4 regions of the Polycladomyces subterraneus genome follow, and region 2 is predicted to be linked to each of the others. Evidence: predicted binding sites of a transcription regulator. Region 2 holds the regulator's gene; each other region holds the start of a gene.

Region 1 (6,227 bases), on a different contig from region 2:
AAATGGCAAGGCGTGATTCAGATCCATCGCGTCCCCTTCCGCCTTTTTCTTGTTAATGTCAATTAACACCAATTCGTTAGCCAAACCTTGGTTCAGTACCGCATATGCATAGCTCGATCCAACAAAACCGGTTCCAATTAAAGCGATTTTGGTTACTTTCGTCACTTTCATAAGGGGACAACTCCTTTGTTCTTATATAGTATTTGGCTGGCTTCCTGCTATAAATCACAGGAGAAAGCGGAAAATATATGCCAGCAGATAGGTAAAGATACAGGTGATGAATAGGAAAGCCAAACTATATTTCAAAGTGAAGCGGAACAAACTGGATTCATCGCCGGATTGACCAACAGCTGCTGTAGCGATCGCCACCGATTGTGGACTGAGCAATTTCCCCATCACCCCCCCACTGGTATTAGCGGCTACGAGCAAAGCCGGCGATGCCCCAATCTGTTGCGCCGTCACCAGTTGCAGGTGACCAAACAAAGCGTTGTTGGCGACAACCGAACCCGTCAGAAATACACCGATCCAACCCAGAACGGGTGAGAAGAAGGGGAATAACTTGCCGGTTTTCGATAAAGCTAAGCCCAAGGTGGACGAAATGCCCGAGTAGTTGGCTAGATAAGCAAAAGCGAGTACGAAACCGATGGTGACAACGGGTTTCCACAGTTCAAGCAATGTTTCTTTGATCAATTGTAATGTTGTTCGCATATTGACGCGGAACAACAGAAGGGTCAGGATGACAGAGAGCAAGATCGCGGTACCTGTCGAAGACAGCCAGTCCAGTTTGAAAACCGCATCATATGGCGTCAGATCCTTGGCGATCGGAGGAGCAATCAACACATGTTGATGCAGTCCGGGAATTTTAATCTTGGTGACAAGAGATTCCAATGGCCCTCCTTGGTCGAATAAATGTTTAAAAGCTTTGCTGCTCCAGATGCTGACCATGATCGTCAGGATGTAAAATGGAGACCATGCTTTGATGATTTGTCCCGTTGTCACACGCTTGGAGCGGACAGTTTGTGTACCATTATTAAGATGGAAGATGTTTTTTGGTTTCCAGAACTTCGAAAACAGCGTTAAAGCACCCATACTGATTAGTGAGGAAGTAATGTTAGCCAACTCAGGTCCGATTAAAGTGACGGTCAAGTATTGTGCCACTGCATACGATCCTCCGACAACGAGCAGAGCGGGAAATACTTCTCTCACACCGCGTAATCCATCCAAAATCCAAATCATCAAAAACGGCACAAGGAAGGAAATGATCGGTAATTGAATCCCCAGAATTTTAGACAACACGATTTTATCGATGCCGGAGACTTGACCGGCCACAATGACTGGAATCCCCATTGCCCCAAAAGCTCCAGATGCTGCGTTGGCAATCAAGCAAAGCGAGGCGGCTTGCAATGGTTGAAAGCCTAGTTCGACGAGCAATGCGGCAGAGATCGCAATCGGAACCCCAAATCCTGCTGCGCCTTCCAGAAATGCGTTAAACGAAAATCCGATCAGCAATAGTTGTAATCGTTGATCGTCGGAGATCGAGATGATACTGGATCGAATAACATCGAAATTCCCCGTTTTTACCGTGATCTTATACAGTAAAACAGCTGTAACCACAATCCAGGCGATTGGCCATAAACTATAGGCAAAACCAAAACCAAAACCAACCGCACCTAGTGTCATAGAAATTGGCATGCGATAAACGAAGATGGCAATCACGAAGGCGATGAACGTTGTATAGAAAGCGGCTATATATCCTTTTAGACGTAAGATTGTTAAAGATATCACAAAGAAGATGATCGGAATGGCAGATACGAATGCTGATAGCCATAACTGGTGAAGAGGATCATAGGTTTGTGTCCACATGTCCATAGGGAACACCCCTTAAAGAAGAGTGAAGGATGAGCTCGTACATTCACTGCAATGTAGTATTGATTGACCAGTTTCATTATACTCCCCAACGTAAATAAATGGGATGAACAATTTGTGAATGATTTCACTTATAATCATGAAATAGAATAATGAATATTTCGATCAAAAGCACAAACCCCTTATTTTCAAGGGATTTTTGCTAGGTAAGATGAAAAGGATGGAACGGTCATTATGTGATTTTATGAACAAAATGTCCGTGTGCATGGAACGCTGGCACATCCAATTGTGTCTGTACCTTGCTCACGTGAGTTTGTCTTGATGTGGTGTGACCCGGATAGCACAAGAAAAAGGGCCCTTTTTCAGGTGCCCCTTGTCTGGATGATGGCTTGAATTACAATTATTCGCTTAATCTTAATAATCCAAGTGACCACCTGGACGCAGACGATGTCGAAACACCCAATAGGTCCAAGCTTGATACGCCAACACAAAAGGTAACACAATGACAGTGATGATCGTCATCACGCGCAACGAATAGGGCCCCGATGCGGCATTATAGATCGTGAGACTCCAGCTGGGGTTGAGCGAGCTGATCATCACGCGCGGAAACATATGGAGAAAAACCGTGATCGACGAGAATACGATTGTCAGGCTGGTCATTAAAAACGCCCATCCGTCGCGTTTGGCGTAAATGAAAAAGGGCACCGACAATAACGTCATGGCTGCCAGTACAGGCACTCCACCGGGGTCGATACCGGTTTTGCTGAACAGGTCAGTATTATAGAAACATATAAGGGCAAACAAGAACATCACCAGACTGGTGAGCGCCCCGATTCCTCTTGCGGTTTCCCGCGCCCTTGCCTGCATCTCGCCTACTGTGCGAAGGGAAATGTACAGAGCACCGCTTAACGTTGAAAGCAGCAGCAAACTTAAGCCACCCATGATACTGAAAGGCGTAATGAGGCTCCAGAAAGTACCGACATAGTTCATGTGGGAGTCGATGGGCACACCACGTATGAAATTGGCGATTGCTACACCCCATAGAAAGGGTGGTAAAACACTTCCCACAAACAGGAGCCAGTCCCAAGTGGTACGCCATCGCGGATTATTGATTTTACTGCGAAACTCAAAGGCCACTGCACGCACAATCAGCGCCACCAATAGCAGGAAAAGAGCGATGTAAAACCCGCTGAATAAAGTCGCGTACCAGTGTGGGAAAGCTGCAAACATCGCTCCGCCTGCGGTGATGAGCCAGACCTCATTTGCATCCCAGAACGGACCGATCGTGTTGATAATCAGTCGGCGCTGTTCATCCGTCCGTCCAAGGAAAGGGGTTAAAATGCCAACGCCATAATCAAACCCTTCCAATACAAAAAATCCGGTAAATAATATGGCAATCAGAATGAACCAGACGATGTTAAGAATCAATGATCCTCACCTCGTTATCCATAATCGTTACATCTGCCGGTTTCTAAGTTGCCGGATGGGGGAGTTTGGCATCCATTTCTGACGGGTCCTCCTCGAAATCCGGCCCCTGACGGATAATGCGAACAAACAAATACACGTCGACAATCCCCAGAACAAGATACAGGATTCCAAACCCGAGCAACGTCGTCCATATCATGGGTGTGGTGACTGTAGATGAAACACCGTCAACTGTTTTCTGAAGGCCCATGACCACCCATGGCTGCCTGCCCATCTCCGTCATGATCCATCCGGTGCTGTGTGCGATGGGCGGTAGGAATATAGCCCCAATCATCGCTCGCAAAAAGGCGGGATGCTGGCTCAACTGGTTTTTCAGTACCAGATATACACCATAAAGGGCCAATAACAACATCAATATACCGGCCAGTACCATCACGCGAAAACTCCAGTACGTTACCCAAACGTTTGGAATGTAATTTCCCGGACCATATGTTCGTTCATACTGTTTCTGCAGCTGATTGATCCCTTCGACCTTACCGTAGGTGTGATTATAGGCAAGAATACTCAACAAATAAGGAATTTCCACATTCAACGTGTTACGGTGATGTTCTTCATCGATGAGTGCGAACACGGACCAAGGCGCATGTTCCGGGCTGGTATTCCATAGCGCTTCTGATGCTGCCATCTTCATGGGTTGTGACTTCATTAAATGTTGAGCCTGCGAATGTCCCAGCACAATTGTCAGAACGCTAGAGGCTAAAGCCACGACGATACCGATTTGAAAAGAGCGCGTAAACTCCTTCAGGTGCCGCCTTTTCAGTAAATACCAAGCACTGACACCGGTGATAAAGAAAGCACCTGTAGAAAGAGCACCAAACCACACATGTGGAAACTCCACCCATAATTGGGGGTTGCCAAGCAGTGACCAAAAATTGCTCATCTCCGCCCGGCCGTTATGGATCACATAGCCCCTTGGCTCCTGCATAAAGGCATTCGCTGTCAAAATCCAAAGTGCGGATATCGACACCCCGGCGGCAGTAAGCCAAATTGCGAGCAGATGCACACGTTTGGACAACCGATCCCATCCGAACAGCCATACCGCGACGAAAGTCGATTCGAGAAAGAAGGCAGCCAGTGCTTCGATCGCCAGGGGCGGCCCGAATACATCGCCGACGAAGCGGGAATAGGCGGACCAGTTCATGCCAAACTGGAATTCCTGCATGATTCCGGTGGCCACGCCCAGAGCGAAGTTGACAAGAAACATTTTGCCCCAAAATTTCGTCATCCGTTTATACGTCTCATCGCCTGTTCGAACATAAATCGTCTCCATCAAGGCAATCAGAACAGCCAATCCGATGGTGAGAGGTACGAATAGAAAGTGGTAGACCGTAGTGATCCCAAACTGCCAACGGGCTAACAAAACATTCAACATGCCTGTTCCCCTTTCACATACCGATCGGTTTAAATATCAGGTAGGTGGAACCCGAGCCTAGAATTAATTTGTAGGATATCCCATTAATAGGGGTTTTATCTGTTGATTTCCATATTCGCGTGCAGTCTGTCTCTCTCAACCTCCCACATTGCACGGTAAATGCCGCGCAAATTAAGTAATTCCATGTGTGTCCCTCTTTCTGCAATGCGGCCATCTTTCAGTACCAGAATTTCGTCAAAGGATTCCAACCCGCTTATACGGTGGGTAATGAGCAAAACAGAACGACCGGCAGCCACCATCTGAAGCGTCTTCATAAACCTTTGCTCAACGATCGCGTCCAAACCGGTTGTTGGCTCATCCAATAGAAGAATGGGCGCTTCTTTCAGCAATGCCCGTGCCAAGGCCAAGCGTTGCCGTTCCCCTCCAGATAAACGCGCACCGAGTTCGCCAAGAAGCGTATCGTATCCTTCCGGCAATTCCCGCAACACCTGATCGATCTGTGATTTTGAGGCGGCATCCTGCAGTTCCGTCAAGGTCGCTGTGGGGTGTCCCAGGCGCAAATTATCGGCCGCCGACTCATGGAACAAATAGGTTTTTTGTTCAATCACAGAAAACCAACGGCGGATCACCTTCGGCTCCACATCGCGCAGATTGACCCCGCCAAGCTCAATCTGTCCGTTCATTGGCTCCCAAAGACGCAATAAGAGGCGAATGAGCGTGCTTTTTCCAGCGCCGCTGGCTCCGACCAAGGCCATGTGTTTGCCCTGTGGCAAATCGAAAGAGATGTCTGCCAAAATTTTGCGATCCGAACCGGGGTAGATAAATGATACGTTACGTACACGCAAATCCGCTGACCGGGGAAGTTGTGAGCAACCCTGTTCCGTCACCGGAGGGGTTTGGTCTGTCAAACGAAACATCCTCCGACCGGCCTCGATGCACTCTCCCAAATGCTTGAACGCTGTCGGCAACGGCATCACCACTTCGAACACTGCTAACGCTGTCAGTACCAGCATGGCCAAGTACACCCCGTCCATGCGTCCGGTTTGCAAGTGCTCAATACCAAGCCACAACACAACCCACATTGTAAAATGGCTGGAAATGAACAAAAGCCCGTTGCCGAGGCCGTCCACATGGGCCAGCCATAATTGACGGCGGTTCCATATCTGTTGTTCCCTTTCCCATTCCTGCATCACCTTCGTTTCCAGGTTATAGGCCAACACATCAGCAATCCCCTGAACAGTGTCTACCAGCTTCGTTTGCATACGTGCCCGCACTTGAACCGATTCCGCTCCTGCTCGCCGTGCCAGGAAATGTGTAAGCAAAGGAACACCTGCTGCGGCGGTAACAAGTCCCGCAAACAAAACCAGAACCAAATCGCCGCCAAAGGGGGCCATCAGCACGAAGCCCAATCCCATCACCAGCAATGCCACCAATAGTGGTGCTATCGCCCGCAAGTAAAAATTTTGCAGTGTATCAATGTCTCCGATTGCCGACGCCAATACAT
Region 2 (6,227 bases):
GTCTTGATCCGGTGTATCACGGCATCGCTTCTGATGAGTCGGTGAAGGAGTCGCAAACGGCGCTGAGTGCGGTGCGTGCTCGGGCGTCGGCTTCATCGGGTAGTTTGGCGTCGAGAGGCTGAGCGCCATAGTGATATTTTGTTACCCTCTTAGGCAGATTCATACCTTATCTGTCTGAGAGGTTTTTTGTGAAAAAGCGAAGCACAATCATACCTCTCATCATGCAAGAAATCCGGCGAAGGGCGGATGTGGAACGAGCAGGGAAAGTAATGTGGATAGTATTCACCAGACAAACTTGAGTGATCTCCTGATTTCAGGAACTGTTTTGGTCCGTCATCAACCACATAGGGTGAAGATCGAAAGAGTCGTTCCAACAGAGAACAATGGAATGGCTATTTTTGTTTTGAGGGCATGATACGTCTCTTTTCGATACAATAATGAAAAATGGATCAAGAAGAATGCTGTTGGAAAGACAGGGGGCACTACGCCGTGGATCAAAAAGAAGAAAAGAAACGGTTGCGAACGCGATTGCTCGAATTACGGCAGGAGTTGGACGCAGAGAAAGCGCGGCGGTGGTCGCGGGCCATCACGGAAACCTTGGTGGACCTAGAATCGTTTCGACGTGCCAGTACCGTCTTTTTTTACCTCCCCTTTCGGAAAGAGGTGGATACGTGGGATGCGATCCGGGTTGCATGGCAAGCGGGCAAGCGCGTGGTGGTGCCTAAAGCGGACACAAAAGCGAAAACGATGGAATTGTATGCGATCCAACCTGATACACCGTTGATCGAGGGGGCATACGGGATCTTGGAACCGCCAGCGAAGCCCGACAGTCGCGTGATCCCCGCCGCTGTGGACTTGGCCGTGGTGCCGGGGGTCGGATTTGATGAACAGGGATACCGCCTCGGTTATGGGGGCGGCTATTATGACCGGTTCTTCTTAGGTGCGGGAGCTGGCATGATCCGGATTGGTGTGGCTTATCCGTTTCAAATGGTGGAAACGGTGTTCCCCGAAGCGCACGATCAACGGATGCATGTCATCATCACGGCGGAGCGGGTATGGTATTGTGCCGATGTAACTGATCTGTGACTTCCCGGAGAGATCTACCGTTAAAATAGACAGGAGGGGAAGGAAGATGAAGAGCAAGCTAAAAGAAGTACGGACCCAAGAAGCGGTCGGGTTGGTGTTGGCACATGATCTGACGGCGGTCGTTCCCGGTAAGTTCAAGGGACCGCTGTTTCGCAAAGGACATACCATTCGTGAAGAGGATATCGAAAAATTGCTGAACATCGGTAAAGAGCACGTATACGTATTGGAACTGGCCGAAGGGGAACTGCACGAAGATGATGCGGCGCATCGGATCGCTCGTGCTGCGATGCGCTCGAATGAGGTGCTGGAGCTGACTTGTCCGAAGGAGGGGAAAGTAGACATCGTTTCGCGGGTTGACGGATTGCTTCGGGTGGATGTCCCGACGTTGACAGCGATCAACCGTGTAGAACACGTGGTTCTGTCCACGTTGAAAACGCACACGCCGGTCCGGAAGGGACAACAGGTGGCCGCAGCCCGCGTGATCCCGTTGGTGGTGCCGGAAAGCCGAATCAAGCAAGTGGAGACGATTGCCGGTCGGCAGGAACACCCCGTGCTGGAGGTGTTGCCCTTCCGTCCGCACCGGGTCGGTGTGGTGACGACCGGAAGCGAGGTGTATCACGGTCGGATTCAGGATCGCTTCGGGCCGGTCGTAAGGGAAAAGGTGGAACGGTACGGTTCCAAAGTGATCGGTCAGACGTTTGCCGATGACAACAAGGAGATGATCGCCCAACAAATTAAGGCATTTGTCGATCAGGGGGCTGACTTAATTCTCGTCACCGGCGGTATGTCGGTAGACCCGGACGATCGCACACCGGGTGCCATCGCGGATCTGGGAGCCGACATTGTCAGTTACGGCACCCCGATGTTGCCTGGGTCGATGTTGTTGATCGCTTACTACCGAGGGATTCCGCTGATGGGGCTTCCCGGATGCGTGTTGCACGATCCGTTCACTTCGTTTGACGTCTTTTTGCCACGTATCCTGGCAGGTGAGAAAATCACGCGGGAGGATATCATCACATTGGGGCACGGCGGCCTACATGCGTGTTGACCTTGCAGGCGAAATGGCTCCGTTGTATGATGTTGATAGCAACACTTTGTGAAATTTGCACGATCGGCAAATAAGAAAACACACGGTCTCAACAGACCGTTCGGGTATGGAGGCAAAAATGGCTGATCAGAAGATTCCCCAAGTCACCGCGAAGCGGTTACCCTTGTATTATCGGTATTTGGAGAAGTTGCACGCCATCGGGAAGCAACGCGTTTCTTCTGCCCAGCTGAGCGAAGCCTTGCAGATCGACCCGGCAACCATTCGACGTGATTTTTCGTATTTGGGAGAGTTGGGGAAGAAGGGATACGGGTACAACGTCAATTATCTGCTTCAGTTTTTGCGGGATTTCCTCAAGCAGGACGAAGTGACCAACGTGGTCCTGATCGGTGTCGGTAATCTGGGCACGGCGTTGTTGCGGTACAATTTCTACCGCAGTCACAATACCAAGATCGTAGCGGGATTTGATATCGATTCCAACAAAGTGGGGAAAGAGATTGACGGCATCCCGATTTTTTCGATCGATCGTTTTGCGGAAGTGAAGGAACTGCACAACGTTGAGGTAGCGATCCTGACGGTGCCGGCCAATGTCGCCCAGCAAGTCACAGACCGCATCGTAGCTGCGGGCATTCGGGGGATCTTGAACTTTACGCCTGCTCGGCTGACCGCGCCACCCAATGTACGGATCCACCACATCGATTTGACCACGGAATTACAGACTTTGATCTATTTCCTGAAAAAGTTTCCGCCAGAAGAAAATCGCGAAACCCCATCCGTAGACCACCTGTGATGTGGGAGAACAGGGTGGACATACGGTTGAAAACAGTGAGGGAAGGTTTGACCAACGATGGATGATCAGACTCAGCCGTTGACGGAGCACTTGGCCGAATTGCGCAAACGGATCATATGGGTGTTGATATTCTTTTTCATCTTTCTTGTTGTGGGGTTTCTATACGCGGGGTCGATTATCGAGTGGGTGAAAAAGGATGTGCCCGCCAACATCTCATTTCATATCTTTTCACCTGGTGAGGCGTTCCGCATCTACATGGGATCGGCGTTTCTCATCGCGGTGATCTTTACGGTGCCCGTTGCGCTGTATCACATTTGGAGATTTGTCGAACCTGGTTTGCGTCCGCGCGAACGCCAAGTGACACTCAGCTATATTCCACTTGCGATCCTTTTGTTTTTCGGCGGGCTGATTTTTGCCTACAAGGTGATTTTTCCATATGTGATCGGGTTCTCAGCCAATTTGACGCGAGAGTTGGGGGCCCAGGAGACATACGGGTTGTATGATTATTTCCGATTTATGTTCAACATCATCTTTCCGATCGCGTTTTTCTTTGAGCTGCCGATTTTGGTCATGTTTTTGACGCGGCTCTCCATCATCACACCTGCATTTTTGCAGAAGGCCCGCCGGTTTGCCTATTTGGTGCTGGTGGTGTTCTCCACTTTGATTTCGCCGCCCGATATTGTCACCAACATTTTAATTGCCTTGCCGATGATTGTGCTGTATGAGATCAGTGTGGTCATCTGCATATGGATGTACCGTCGGATGCAGCGGGAGGCGGAAATGGAAACGGAAAAGAATGATGACAGCGAGTCGTCGGCATAACCATCAATGTACGACCGATTGATTGCGGCCCGCCCGATCACGCGGGGATATGGTGGGGGGCGGGAGACGACTTTTCACGCTTCTTGTATGAAGAAATGGACCAGGTCTGCTCACAGCGGGTGCGTGGCAAAAGTACACGCCGGCACCCCGTTTTTTTGTGCTCGGAATCGGGATATTCACAGCAGCTTCCACTCCCGTCCAACATCAATTTTTTTACAATTGAGGTCTTGCAAAACAAGTTCCATATGCATATCATTATAATTGGTGTTAGCACTCAGTTTGGTTGAGTGCTAACAAACCCCGACAAAATGCGCTCGTGAAGGAGGGTGTTTCCCATGATCAAACCCTTGGGCGATCGCGTGGTGATCGAAGCGATCGAAAAAGAAGAAAAAACGGCCAGCGGCATCGTTTTGCCGGAAACGGCGAAAGAAAAGCCGCAAGAAGGTAAGGTTATCGCTGTGGGTACCGGTCGTTATGAAAACGGCGAAAGAATCGCGCTGGAAGTAAAAGAAGGCGACCGCGTCATCTTCTCCAAATACGCGGGCACCGAAGTGAAAGTGGGAGATAAAGAATATCTCATCCTGCGCGAAAACGATATCCTGGCGATTGTGGAAGAGTAATCCGGCTTGAACACATCCTTCTGAAATAAAACCACCCTACATATAGGAGGGGGAAGCGAATCATGGCGAAAGAAATCAAATTCAGTGAAGATGCGCGTCGTGCGATGTTGCGCGGTGTGGACGCGCTGGCGAACGCTGTGAAAGTGACCTTGGGTCCGAAAGGACGTAACGTGGTACTGGAGAAAAAATTCGGTTCTCCGCTCATCACCAACGATGGTGTGACCATCGCGAAAGAAATTGAGCTGGAAGATCCGTTTGAAAATATGGGCGCCCAACTGGTAAAAGAAGTGGCGACCAAAACCAACGATGTGGCTGGTGACGGTACGACCACCGCTACCGTGTTGGCCCAAGCCATCATCCGTGAAGGTCTGAAAAACGTGGCGGCTGGCGCCAACCCGATGATCCTGCGCAAAGGGATCGAAAAAGCTGTGGCCGCTGCTGTGGAAGAAATCAAAAAGATCGCGAAACCGATCGAAGGCAGAGACTCCATCGCGCAAGTGGCCGCGATCTCCGCGAACGATGAAGAAGTGGGCCAACTGATCGCAGAAGCGATGGAAAAAGTGGGCAAAGACGGCGTGATCACGGTCGAAGAATCCAAAGGCTTCACCACTGAACTGGAAGTGGTGGAAGGGATGCAATTCGACCGCGGCTACATCTCTCCGTACATGATTACAGACACGGACAAGATGGAAGCCGTGCTGGAAGAGCCGTACATCCTGATTACCGACAAAAAAATCTCCAACATCCAAGACATTCTGCCGCTGCTTGAAAAAGTGGTGCAACAAGGCAAGCAGCTCCTCATCATCGCCGAAGATGTGGAAGGTGAAGCCTTGGCGACCCTGGTAGTCAACAAATTGCGCGGCACCTTCACCGCTGTGGCTGTGAAAGCGCCTGGCTTCGGCGATCGCCGTAAAGCGATGTTGGGAGACATCGCCACGCTCACCGGTGGTCAAGTCATCACCGAAGAGCTGGGTCTGGATCTCAAAACCGCCAACATCAGCTATCTGGGTCGCGCGCGTCAAGTCCGCGTCTCCAAAGAAGAAACCATCATTGTGGATGGTTATGGTGACAAAGCCGAAATCGAATCCCGCATCAAACAAATCCGTCAACAAATCGAAGAAACCACGTCTGAATTCGACAAAGAAAAACTGCAAGAGCGTCTGGCCAAACTGGCTGGCGGCGTAGCGGTCATCAAAGTGGGTGCTGCGACCGAAACCGAAATGAAAGAGAAAAAACTGCGCATCGAAGACGCGCTCAACGCTACTCGCGCCGCGGTGGAAGAAGGTATCGTGGCTGGTGGCGGTACCGCGTTGGTCAACGCCATCCGCGCTGTGGAAGCGGTGGAAGCGTCCGGCGACGAAAAAACCGGCGTCAACATCATCAAACGTGCGCTGGAAGAGCCGGTGCGTCAAATCGCTTTCAACGCTGGTCTGGAAGGTTCCATCATCGTGGAGCGCCTGAAAAAAGAAGACGTAGGCATCGGATTCAACGCCCTGACCGGCGAGTGGGTCGACATGATCAAAGCTGGTGTTGTGGACCCGGCCAAAGTGACCCGGTCCGCGCTGCAAAATGCCGCTTCCGTGGCCATGATGGTACTCACCACCGAAGCTGTTGTGGCCGACAAACCGGAAGAGGAAAAAGGCAACAACAACAACTCGGGCATGGGCGGCATGGACGGGATGATGTAATCGTCTCCCGCAGATCAAAAGCCGTTGACCGTTTGAGGTCAGCGGCTTTTGTTTTTTTGTCTCGAACATCGGTCAGAAGCCTGTGAAAGGGTTGTCGCCTAATGGTTTACCGGATACATCCCCATGTTCGCGGTGTTGACAAAGTTCGCGGGGCTTCGATTTCCCGTCTCCACTCC
Region 3 (6,227 bases), on a different contig from region 2:
CCAAATACCGCCCCTCCGATCAATGTCTGATGGAAGTGGGCGATGACAACGTAACTATTGTGAAACTGGTAATCTCCAGGAGCCGCCGCAAGCATGACCCCGGTCGCTCCACCGATGGCAAAACAGGGGATAAAGGCTAGCGTCCAAAGCATCGGTAATGTGAGTCGGATCCGGCCTCTGAACATCGTGAACAGCCAGTTGAAAACCTTGACACCTGTAGGGATGCCGACAGCCATCGAAGCCACCGCAAAGAAACTGTTGACGCCCGGACCCGCACCCATCGTGAAGAAATGGTGTACCCAGACAAAATAGCCGATGACACTGATCAGCATGAGTGAAATGACCATGGACTTGTAACCGAAAATGTATTTCTTGCTAAATGTGCTGACAATTTCAGAGAAAATACCGTACACAGGAAGGATGGCAATATAAACTTCCGGGTGTCCCCAAATCCAGAAGAGGTTGACGTACATCATGGGATTCCCGCCATGCAACATCGTAAAGAAATGGGTTCCGGCAATGCGATCCAGTCCCAAGAGTGCCAGTGCGACTGTCAAAGCGGGAAAGGCAAAGATAATCACAATACAGGATGCAAGGACGGACCAAGTAAATAACGGCATCCTCATCAGCGTCATACCGGGTGCACGCATTTTCAGGATCGTGACAATAAAGTTGATACCTGTTGCGATGCTTCCAATCCCGGATATTTGAAGGGAAAGAACATAATAATTGATCCCCGGTCCTGGACTGTGTGACAACTCCGCCAACGGTGGATAGCTGACCCACCCGGCGTCAGGAGAACCACCCAGTACGAAGGAAAGGTTAAACAACAATGCACCGAAGAAAAACAGCCAAAAACTTACGGCGTTTAAGAAGGGAAAGGCTACGTCACGAGCTCCGATTTGCAGCGGAACAGCGATATTCATCATGGCAAAAAGCATAGGCATAGCCACGAACAAAATCATGATGGTTCCGTGTGTGGTAAAGATTTCATTGTAGTGTTGTGCGTCCAAAAAATTCATACCTGGAAAAGCGAGTTGGGTTCGCATCAGCAGAGCATCTACGCCGCCACGAAACAACATCAACAGGGCACAAATCAGATACATGATCCCGATCTTTTTATGATCGACTGTCGTGATCCATTCGCGCCACAGCCATCCCCATTTTTTGTAGTACGTCAGAGCGACCACGATACCGATAAGAGTCAAAACGATCGCAACCGCTGACATCTGTATCAAGGGGTCAGCGTTTTTCAAATACAAAACCAGACTTTTGAACATCCTCCACTCCCACCTTTCTCATCAATTTCCCATAGGCATTTGATGTTGTCCATCCATTGGCATTGGATGTTGCTCATGTTTCCCGTGCCAATACATCCCTCCGTTTTTATTGACGATATTTTTATAAAGCGAGGTTGGGTAAGAGGAATAAGATTGTTGTTTAACGACACTTGGTTTTACGAGCTGATTGTATTTTTCATTTGTTAAAGCAGGTGCAGATGCTTTGACACTTTTTACCCACGACTCAAACTCAGACTGCGGTTTCGCAACCACTTGAAAGTTCATGTGAGCAAAGCCTTTTCCGGTAAAGTTGGCTCCACGCCCTTCGAACACCCCCGAACGGTCTGCCTGCAACCAAAGTTGCATCTCCATCCCCGGCATGGTGTACACCTGGCCGCCCAACCGCGGAACCCAGAAGGAGTTCATGGGTGCGTCTGCAGTTAACACGAATTGCACCGGTACCCCTGTGGGAATTTCACAGTAGTTGACAGTGGCGATCTTCGAATCAGGATAAAGAAACATCCACTTCCAATCCAACGAAACCACTTGTATGGTGATGGGCTTATGATTTGTCGGTGGCCGGGTCAGTGCGTATGTGTCACGAACGGTAAATACTCCAAGAATAGCGACGATCAGTATGGGAATTCCCCACCATATCGCTTCTAAAATTTTACTCTCTGTCCAGTTGGGCCGATAAGGAGCCTGATTTCCGGGACGATCCCGGTAACGGATCACAATGTAGATCAGGAGACCAAGGACGGGAATGACTACCAGCGAGACTAAAATCGCTGAAAGCACAATGAACCGATATTCTGTATGCGCTACAGGTCCAGCAGGATCAAGCAGGGCAAATCGGTCACTGCATCCTGGCAACAGGAATAACAGAACAGAGCTGAAAAGAACTTGTTTTAGCCGACTTGATATCCCCGTTTTCTTCAAAGGTTTCTCCCTCCCATAATCAAAACTGAAATTTTGTCTGTGAAATGAGTGTAGGCGACATTGGACAAAATAAATGTGATGAATTTCACAAAAGGATGTTTACAGAATATCGGCGTTTCGTTATCGTTTTGTCACTTAACTACTCCAAAGCTATATCTCATAGTCAAACTGAATTTTGTCTGTATAAATGAGTGTAAGCGTTATCGGGCTAAGCAATTGTGATGGATGTCACAAAAAAAGAGGTGTTCACAGAATATCGACATTGCGGTTACATTTTTGTCACTTAACAGCTCAAAGGGATGTCGCGTTGAACAGAATCCCGTCGCAGAAGGAAATAGACGCAATCTATACGCCGACAGTGGGATACATCCAGGCGGGGAAAGATCCCCGCCCGAATTTACCGGAATTTTCTTGGTGCGGTGATTAACGAGCCGCCACGGGTGTCGGCTTGATTTTGCTATTGGAGAACGGCTGTTTCAATTGCTCTTTCATGCCAGTTTCCCACAACACTTCGATCATCTTCATTTCCTCTTCTGTAAGCGGCGTTTTCTCCGGCGCCTCCGCAAATTCGCGCAAGTTCTCTTCACTGGTGATATTGGGCAGCACGGATTTGATCGCGGGGCTCGCCAAAGAGAAGAGAATGGCTGCTTGACCAATGGTCCGGTCAGTTCCTTCATACAGGAATCTCAACCTGCGAACCGCATCCAGACCAGCTTTCATCCACTCGATCGGCCTGTGGGAGCGGTGGTCTCGTTTATCGAAATGCTTGTCCGGATCATAGGTGCCGTCGAGGAGACCTGATGCGTGCGGGACGCGGACAATCAAGGATTTATTCAGTTTTTCGGCCTCCCGGATCAGTTCTCGGGCAGGATCTTGCTCCAGCAAGTTGTGAATGATTTGCGCCATGACGTACCGCTCGTCACGGAGCGTGGCCAATCCTTCGTCCCGCCAGCCAAGGTCCGGTCCCAAAGCAACACCATAGGTGCGGATTTTTCCTTCCTCTTTCAACCGTTCCAGCGTCTCAAGCACTTCATCACTCTGGATCGCTTCCATTCGTGCGTTATGCAATTGGTAGAGGTCGATCACGTCGGTCTTCAATCGGCGTAGGCTTTCTTCGCAGGATTGACGGATCGAGGCGGCGTCCCAGCGCTGGGGCAATTCGGAGTGTCTGCCGTGTCGGTCGCCCCGTTTGGCATAGATATCGTAGCCGAATTTGGTGGCGATCACTACTTTGTCACGAAGCCCTTCCAACGCTTCCGCCAAGAGGGTTTCTCCTTTTCCTTGACCGTACACGTCCGCGGTGTCAAAAAACGTAATACCGTAATCTTCATATGCCATGCGTAACAGGCGTTTGCCGAGCGTATCGTCTTTGACGCCCCACCATGGTGTAGCAACGGACCAAACGCCGAAACCAACTTCGGAGACTGATGTGTCGATGCCAGGCATGTTGCGGTATTTCATCAAAATAACCTCCTTCTCATATCTTCACATCGCACGGTGGCGATGGGATAATACTGTGTGTTCAGTCGAAAACCTCGACACCGTCCTGTTTACCGATAGCTAAAAATCCGTTTGGAGCTTTGTATTGTGTTTACAGTTTGAAGACCAGTCGTGCTTTCGTTTGCGCTTTTTCTACTTCTTCAAAGGCTTCGTGCACTTGATGAAGGTGTCTGGTCTCATAGATGACTTTTGTCCGCCCCTCCGCATGCAATTGGAACGTTTCCTCCAGATCGGTGCGGGTACCTACGATGGACCCAATCACCTGGATACCGTTGAATACGGTCTCAAAAATGGGCAACTGCATGTAGTTGTCCGCTGGCAACGCGACAAGGACGAGGCGGCCGCCGCGGCGTAGGGAATGGAAAGCTTGCTCAAAGGCCTTGGGCGAGACAGCCACGCTGATGGCTGCATCGGCACCGCCCAGTTTTTTGATCTCTTCCACAGGGTCCTGGTACCGGGCGTTGACCACATAGTCCGCTCCCAACTCCTTGGCCAGTTGCAACTTCTTATTGAAGAGATCGACAGCCACCACCGTCGCCCCTGTCACTTTGGCGTATTGCAGGGCCAGGTGGCCGAGCCCGCCGATGCCGAAAATGGCCACGAGGTCCGACGGCCGAGCACCGGACATCTTCACCGCCTTGTAGGTAGTCACCCCAGCGCAGGTCAAGGGCGCCGCATCCAGCGGGCTGATGCCGTCAGGCACCTTGACGATGTGTTTGGCGTAGCCGATCGTGTATTCGGCATGGGTGCCGTCGATGGAGTAACCGGTGTTAAACTGGGACTGGCACAGTGTCTCCCAGCCGGAGTTGCAGTATTCACAATTTCCGCATGCGTAACCCAGCCAAGGGAGGGCCACCCGGTCCCCTTCCTTGATCCCCGTTACTCCTTTTCCGACCACCTCCACGATACCGATCCCTTCATGTCCCGGGATAAAGGGCAATTTCGGTTTGACCGGCCACTCCCCATTTGCCGCGTGAATATCAGTGTGGCACAATCCTGAGGCTTCGACTTTCACACGAACCTGTCCTACTCCGGGTTCCGGAATATTCACCTCCTCAATTCGAACCGGTTCCGCAAAGTCTCGTACAACCGCGGCCAGAATTTTTTTTAGCCATCTCTTCACACCTCCCAACAAAGCATGAACGCCATGATTGTGCCAATATCTGCCGTGTTGTATTGTCGACAGAAGAATCGTGGGGTGTAGTGGATATCAGTGAAGATGACCGCGGTCACCATCCACGATGGATACGGCCAACCCCTCACCCTCGTCAATCAGGGCCAAATCAGTCACTCTATCCAGGCAATTTGATTGCCCTGTTTTCTTCAAAGGTTTCACACTCCCATCATCAAGCTGAGATGTTGTCTGTTTACATTAGCGTAAGCCGAGTTGGAGAAAGAAAATGTGATGTATTTCACAAAAAATGGCTCGTTCACAGAAAATCTATATTACAGATATAATAAGTGTAAGCAGTATTGGACTATGTGAATGTGATATGTTTCACGATTGTTCACAGAAAGTCAAAATTACGGTTGGAGTTTTGTCATTGACTACTCAGAAGGATATTGCAATGAATTTAATTGGGCAAATTATGTCTGGTTGCAGCTTTGCTGCCTCTGCCCCCAATAATAAATTTGGAGGCGGTATTGATGGACCGCAAATTCGAGATTCTCAAACGTGTTCCTCTGTTCTGTGAGTTGACAGATGATGAATTGGAGAAAATCTCTCATATTACGGTTTTGCGACACTATCGAAGGAATTCAACAGTCTTTGTGGAAGGTCAGCAGCTTAGTACGGACTACTTCATTCAATCGGGGATCGTCAAGGTCACAAAGGTGCAAAATAATGGAAATGAACAGATCATTTGTCTTTTGCAAAAAGGTGAAATGTTTCCCCACGTAGGGTTTTTCTGCGATTCACCGTATCCCGGAACGGCTGTAGCAGTCACGGATTGCATATTGTTAGCCATATCGATAGACGACTTTGATCGATTGATGGATTCGAATCCACTCATCGCAAAATCAGTCATGAAAATGATGGATAAACGGCTCCTTTATTTTCAAAGACGTTTACAAGATGTGATTTCGGGAGATGTCCATCGAAAAGTTGTGATCACCTTATTGTGGCTAGTAGAGGAATACGGAATTTTGAGGGAAGATGGTATATTTATTTCCATTCCTTTAACCCATCAAGATTTTGCCAATATGTTGGGAATGTCACGGGAATCGGTCAACCGTGTGCTCAACCAACTAAAAAAAGATCAGTTGCTGAATATCAATCGAAAGGGCATCTTGATTTACAATCCGGATGCACTGCAACGTACACTCTCCCCTGTTAAAGAATGAAAGAATACAGGGGTTTTTTTATGCAAAAATCACAAAGAGTTTGATCCATCAATCTGATGTCAGTTGCTGAGATGAAAAAGGAAAAAGGGGTTAATGTATATTCCACCGTCATGAGACTGCTGACAAAGTGGCTGAGTTTGTATCTGATGAGTCTGTCCGCTTGGC
Region 4 (6,227 bases), on a different contig from region 2:
AACTTACCAAGTTCTCAGTATGATGTGATTCTGGAAAGGGCACTTATTCACCATCTGACGGACTTGGAAGCGTGTTTCAGTGAGGCCTATAGGTTATTGAAACCGAGCGGCATGTTGATTGTGCAGAGTCGCACCATTGAGGATGCCTTGCAACCGCCGAATGAGCATCATATTCGAGGGTATTTCTTCGAAGTATACCCAAGACTGATTCAAATAGAAGCCGAACGAAGACACGATGGCAAAACCGTGAAGAAAGCCTTGCTGAAGGCGGGCTTCCGATCCATTGACGAACACAAATTAAGTGAGACAAGAAAAACTTACACTGGTCCTGAGGAGTTCAAGGATGAACTTTTGGCGAGAACAGGTCGGTCCATTTTGCACGAACTATCGGATCTGGAACTGGAATATCTCGTTCAATATATATGCGAACGCTTGCGTAATCGCAGTACGCAAGAAATTGTCGAGCAAGATTATTGGACGATTTGGTTGGCTAAAAAGGAATAGTTGCCCATCAATGGATTCCCGATCGCCCATCCGGCAAATCCGTCAACCGGTCAGCGCTTCCGACGGCAGTTATCGCATCCCTCTCTTAAAGAGTTTCCATCCATAGCATAACGGATTGCGAAGTACCACGAAAAAAGCCGCCCTTTCTCTCGAAAGGACGGCCAATTTTTTTACATCGCGTACATGCCGAAAAAGATCCAGACGGAACCGACGACGGTCACCACCGCGACGAACACGCCGTACAGAGTGGTCACCACTTGGTACGTTCCGCTGCCCTCCGTCCAGTGCATGAACATCAACAGTTGGACGAAGAACTGCATCACAGCCAGCACGAGAATGGCGGTCAACATGACCGGCTTGGACACTGGTGTATACAACGCTACCCACAGCGCCGCGAACGTCAAGACCAGGGAGAGAATAAACCCGAAAATATGCTTGATCGGCGTTTCACGATGACCGTGGCCGGTTTGTGCGTTTCCTTTATCGCTTGCCATCAGTACGCCACCCCCATCAGGTAGACGAGCGTGAAAATGAAGATCCAGACCACGTCCAGGAAGTGCCAGTACAGGCCGACGATAAACACTCTCCTGGCCGTGGCGGCGGTGACGCCGCGTTGAATCAATTGAATCAAGATCAGCGTCATCCAAAGAATACCCAGGCTGACGTGTGCGCCGTGAGTACCCACGAGTATGAAAAACCCGGAGAGAAACGCGCTCCGCTGGATGGTCGCCCCTTCACCCACATAGTGGATGAACTCCGTCACTTCCAGCCCGATGAAGGACAGACCCAAGAGCAACGTCACGATATACCAGAACAGGATGCCTCCCTTGCTCCGGTTGCGCAAGGCCAAGGTGCCGAGACCGCAGGTAAAACTGCTGGTCAACAGGATGATCGTTTCCATCATGAAATCCTTGACCTCGAACAGTTCTTTCGCTGTCGGTCCGCCGGCAGTGCGCCCCGCCAAAACGAGATACGTAGCAAACAAGCTGGCGAACAAGACGATTTCCGCACCCAGGAACACCCAGAAACCGAAGATTTTCAGACGACTTTCCTCTGTTGAGTACTCCAAGGGCAAGGCGGACTTTTCCGTGGATTTACCGTGCGTTTGCAATGCGTGTTCTGCCATCGTCACGCCCTCCCTGCCGCAGATTCCGTACGTTCGATCTCATCCACTTGAATGTAGTGGTGATCGTCGTATTCAAACGAGCGTTTCAGCATGCAATACAGCACGCCGAGCAATCCGATGATACCCATCCAGTACCATTCAAACACCAACCCGAACCCGGCGATGAAGAACCAGATCGACATGATAAACGGCCGGCCCGAATTGTTGGGCATGTGAATCGGTTTGAGCGGTCGCAGTTCCCACGGTTGTTTCCGTTTCCGCTGCTTCATGTGCCACCACGCGTCAAGGTCATCCACTTCCGGGATGCGAGCGAAGTTGTAGTGCGGTGCCGGCGAGGAAATCGACCACTCCAGCGTCCGTCCGTTCCAGATGTCGCCCGTGAGATCGCGTTCGCCGTGGCGTACGCTGTACAAGATGTTGTACACCATGATGAGGAACCCGACACCCATCATATAGGCACCCACCGTGGAGATAAAGTTGTACGGAGTCCATCCAAGCCCTTCCGGATAGGTGTACATCCGCCGGGTCATCCCCATCAAGCCCACGAAATACTGAGGGAAGAAGCAGACGTTAAACCCGATGTTAAACAGCCAAAATGCCCATTTCCCTTGCCGTTCGTCCAGCTTAAAGCCGAACATTTTGGGCCACCAATAGTACAGCCCCGCCAAACATCCGAAAACTGTTCCCCCGACCAATACATAGTGGAAGTGGGAGATCAGGAAATAACTGTTGTGATATTGGTAATCCGCCGGTGCCACAGCGAGCATCACCCCGGTCAAGCCCCCGATCAGGAACGTGGGGATGAAACCGACCGCCCACAGCATCGGCGTCGTAAATTCAATCCGTCCTTTGTACAGCGTAAACAGCCAGTTGAACACCTTCACCCCGGTCGGAATGGCGATCGCCATCGTCGATATCGAGAAGAAGGAGTTAACGGCCGGTCCTGCACCCATCGTGAAGAAGTGGTGCACCCATGTAAGGAAGCTGACCGCCGAGATCACGACCATCGAGTACACCATCGCACCGTATCCGAACAGCCGCTTGCGGGCGAATGTGCTGATCACTTCGGAGAAAATACCGAATGCCGGCAAAACCACGATATACACTTCCGGGTGACCCCAGATCCAGAAAAGGTTGGCCCACATCATCGGCTCTCCACCACCGGCAATGGTGAAGAAGTGCGACCCGAACAACCGGTCAATCGTCAACAGGGCCAACGCTACGGTCAGCACCGGGAACGCGAAGATGATAATGATTGACGTGATCAACACGGACCACGTAAACATCGGCATCCGCATCAGCGTCATGCCCGGCGCGCGCATTTTCAGGATGGTGACCAGGAAGTTGATCCCGGTCATCAGCGACCCGATCCCGGAAATCTGCAAACTGAGCAAATAGTAGTTGATACCAGGTCCGGGAGCAAGATCACTGCCGGCCAGCGGTGTGTAGTTGGTCCAACCCGCATCCGGCGCGCCACCGATCATGAACGCAATGTTGAACAGCATGCAACCGGCAAAAAACAGCCAGAAGCTGACGGCGTTCAGGTAAGGGAACGCCACGTCGCGTGCCCCGATTTGCAGCGGTACGGCCACGTTCATCAATCCGAAGATGAACGGCATGGCCATGAAAAAGATCATGATCGTCCCGTGCGCGGTGAATATCTGGTTATAGTGTTCCGCGTCGAGAATATGCAGATTTGGCAAAGCCAACTGCGTCCGCATTAACAAGCCGTCAATCCCGCCGCGGAACAACATCAACAGCGACGAGATGAGGTACATGATCCCGATCTTTTTGTGGTCGACGGTCGTCAGCCATTCGTCCCACAGCCATTTCCATTTTTTATAGTAGGTCAGAACGAACACGATCCCGGCGATGGTGAGCACGCTCAACACGTCGGCCACATAAATCATTGGCTCGCCGGTCACAAAAAAGTTCTTGGGAAGATGAAATCCCATACTTGCCAATCCTCCTTTTCCCTCAATGGGCGTGATGGTGCATCGTTCCGGTGACAGGCTCTTTCGGCCGGTTCATCTGATTTTTGATGCCTTTGACGTCCCCGATCAATCCCGCTTGATCGGCAATTTTGGGGTAGGAAGAGAAGGTCATTTTCTTCGCCAAACCGCGCTCCAACAGTTTGAGATACTGTGCTTCCGTCTGTTTCGGTGCGGTTTTCTTCACCTGCTGAACCCATTTGTCATAATCCGCAGGCGACTTGGCGACTACGTCAAAGGTCATGTGAGTGAAATACTTACCGGAGAAGTTGGCGCTTCTCCCTTGGTACACACCGGGATGATCCGCCTGCAACCACAGATGCATCACCATGCCGGGCATGGTATATTCCTGTCCGCCCAGTGAAGGAACCCAAAACGAGTTCATTGGTCCCACCGCGTCCATCTCAAACTGAACCGGTGTATCGGCAGGAATCGTCACGTAGTTGACTGTCTCAATTCCTTCCTTGGGATAACGGAAAATCCATTTCCAATCCGCCGACGTCACCTTGATCGTCATCGGCGGTCTGTCACTGGATGGTTGTTTTTCCAAGCCGTATGTCGCCTTCACCGTAGGAATCGCCAATGCGATGACGACTGCGACGGGAATCAATGTCCAGATCATCTCCAGGAGTTTGCTACCCTCCTGATCCGGCGGTTCGTATCCTTTGTTTTCCGGTTTGGCCCGATATTTGATGATCACGTACGCAAAAATCCCAAACACCGCCAAAACGATGATCAACATTAATCCGAACGACCAAACGATGAGATCATATTGTTGTTTCGCGACAGGGCCTTTCGGATCCAGTACCACATATTGTTCACGACTGCAGCCCGCCAGCAGCAACACTGCCGACAAGCCGATTAGTGTCAGCCATTGACGTAAACGTTTGCGAAATGGCTCCATCGTCTTTATCCCCTTTCCCGCACCAGCGAAGAATTGTTCAACATTTCACATAAATCGATTTCATGGCTTCGCCGATGCTTGATCACTTTCGGTATTATCCCGGTAATAACCGGTAAATTCAGGGTGTTTCAGGATATGTTAGGGCTTTGGATATAAAGGATTTTGATTCCATCCAATCATATCAAATCCTTTCTCATGCAGTCCTCGGTTTCCGCTCGATTTCAAACGAATTTCATCAAGCTGAAACAAATCAGCCACCATTTGTCGAAAAAAACGTCACATATATGGGAAAAATTACCTCCATCCTTCAAAAGCCCTTGATACGAAGGATGAAAAAGAGAAGCTGGATTTATCGGGATTGGATAAAAAAAAAAAAAGTCGATCCCGTAGAGGATCGACCTTGGAAAATCGAATCAGGGCATTAACGGTACGTCACGATGCGGTCCAGTGAATGGCGGTGATGGGGATAGCCGGGTTCGACACCTTTGCCAATCGCCACCAAAGCAGGGATTTGTACGTGATCCGCCAGGTTGAGAAGCCGCCGCACCTTGACGGGGTCAAACCCGAGCATGGGAGAAGTGTCGTATCCCATTCCTTTGGCCGCAATGAGCAGGAACCCCAAAAAGATGTATGTTTGAGCAGCTCCCCACGCTCCGCGTTGTTCTACACTTTGCGGTCCGAACGTATCCAAAATGGTCTTCTCCAACCGGTCCACCGCTTCAGGCGGCATATTAGGGTGTGCGAATTCCCGGGGATGTTGGAGTACATCCTCCATATCGCTGGTCACCACAATGACAGCGGGAGCCGAGCCGACCTGCTTTTGTCCGTAAGCTGCCTCTTGCAATTGTGATTTCAATTCCGGGTCGGTCACGACGATCACGCGCCACGGTTGCACGTTCCACGCACTGGGTGCCAAATGGGCCAACCGGAGGATCTCCTGCAAATCTTCACGCGGAATGGGCTTTTGTTCATACTCTCGAATACTGCGCCGGCTTTCAATGGCTTCTTTCACGCTGAGGGTCATGCAACATGTTCCTCCTCACGCATTTTTCTCATTTTTTGAAATCATTAATTTTACGATCATTATATCGCAACAAGCTGTATAACTGCACCTGACTATGTCGGGGTTTGACGACAGGGAAACGGAGCAACTGATCCGATGGCTGAAAAAAATGGGGCTTAAAGCGGAAAAACGATTGAAGGGGCAGAGGTGTTAACACCCCATGCATGTTGCATGGGGTGTTGGTGTTCATCTGATGCCGGCATAAGCCGGTTTGTCCAGCAACTCGGGTACCGTCACAATTTCGTAGCCGTGTGATTTGAGGTATTGAATGATTCGCGGCAATGCTTTGATCGTGTTGTCCAAATGTCCGCGTGCTCCCGCCGAGTGTTGCAGGATGATGCCGCCCGGCCCCGTTTGGTTCCGCACATAGCGCATGATTTTGGCGGCCGGCGTCCCCGCCCAGTCGCGGGTATCCACACTCCAGTCGACGATGGTGTAACCCAGCTGATGAAACCGCTGTTCGAGCTGATCATTCAGCTTTCCGTACGGCGGACGGAACAACAGCATTCGCAAGCCTGTCAATTTGAAAATGACCGTATTGGTCCGTTCAATCTGCTCAACTGCCTGACTGGGCGTTAAACGGGTCAAGTCGGGGTGATTCCAAGAATGGTTGCCCAACACATGTCCTTCCTGAAGAAT

What was found. Region 2 encodes Rex, which represses fermentation and respiration genes when NADH is low (regulators of the CRP and FNR family bind a similar motif). Its sites were predicted from a motif close to TTGTGAAATATTTCACAA; they were not measured.
Region 1: a site for Rex is predicted at 1,982-1,999, ahead of NWF35_RS07625 (lactate permease LctP family transporter). Genes of this name have one in related genera too.
Region 3: a site for Rex is predicted at 2,293-2,310, ahead of NWF35_RS07700 (ubiquinol oxidase subunit II). Genes of this name have one in related genera too.
Region 4: a site for Rex is predicted at 4,559-4,576, ahead of qoxA (cytochrome aa3 quinol oxidase subunit II). Genes of this name have one in related genera too.

The regions. Positions count from the first base shown of each region.
Region 1 covers NZ_JANRHH010000031.1:120,244-126,470, forward strand. Annotated here, with positions in the region: gene NWF35_RS07620 (L-lactate dehydrogenase) at 1-171, opposite strand, end outside; gene NWF35_RS07625 (lactate permease LctP family transporter) at 226-1,869, opposite strand; gene cydB (cytochrome d ubiquinol oxidase subunit II) at 2,281-3,294, opposite strand; gene NWF35_RS07635 (cytochrome ubiquinol oxidase subunit I) at 3,338-4,723, opposite strand; gene cydC (thiol reductant ABC exporter subunit CydC) at 4,819-6,227, opposite strand, start outside.
Region 2 covers NZ_JANRHH010000041.1:260-6,486, reverse strand. Annotated here, with positions in the region: gene NWF35_RS11530 (ammonium transporter) at 1-122, shown strand, start outside; gene NWF35_RS11525 (5-formyltetrahydrofolate cyclo-ligase) at 490-1,086, shown strand; gene NWF35_RS11520 (molybdopterin-binding protein) at 1,133-2,134, shown strand; gene NWF35_RS11515 (redox-sensing transcriptional repressor Rex) at 2,253-2,921, shown strand; gene tatC (twin-arginine translocase subunit TatC) at 2,979-3,743, shown strand; gene groES (co-chaperone GroES) at 4,079-4,363, shown strand; gene groL (chaperonin GroEL) at 4,426-6,051, shown strand.
Region 3 covers NZ_JANRHH010000031.1:136,354-142,580, reverse strand. Annotated here, with positions in the region: gene qoxB (cytochrome aa3 quinol oxidase subunit I) at 1-1,280, opposite strand, end outside; gene NWF35_RS07700 (ubiquinol oxidase subunit II) at 1,302-2,219, opposite strand; gene NWF35_RS07695 (aldo/keto reductase) at 2,643-3,680, opposite strand; gene adhP (alcohol dehydrogenase AdhP) at 3,811-4,821, opposite strand; gene NWF35_RS07685 (Crp/Fnr family transcriptional regulator) at 5,367-6,062, shown strand.
Region 4 covers NZ_JANRHH010000034.1:25,696-31,922, forward strand. Annotated here, with positions in the region: gene NWF35_RS08250 (class I SAM-dependent methyltransferase) at 1-504, shown strand, start outside; gene qoxD (cytochrome aa3 quinol oxidase subunit IV) at 675-998, opposite strand; gene qoxC (cytochrome aa3 quinol oxidase subunit III) at 998-1,630, opposite strand; gene qoxB (cytochrome aa3 quinol oxidase subunit I) at 1,633-3,585, opposite strand; gene qoxA (cytochrome aa3 quinol oxidase subunit II) at 3,608-4,525, opposite strand; gene NWF35_RS08275 (nitroreductase family protein) at 4,947-5,549, opposite strand; gene NWF35_RS08280 (polysaccharide deacetylase family protein) at 5,775-6,227, opposite strand, start outside.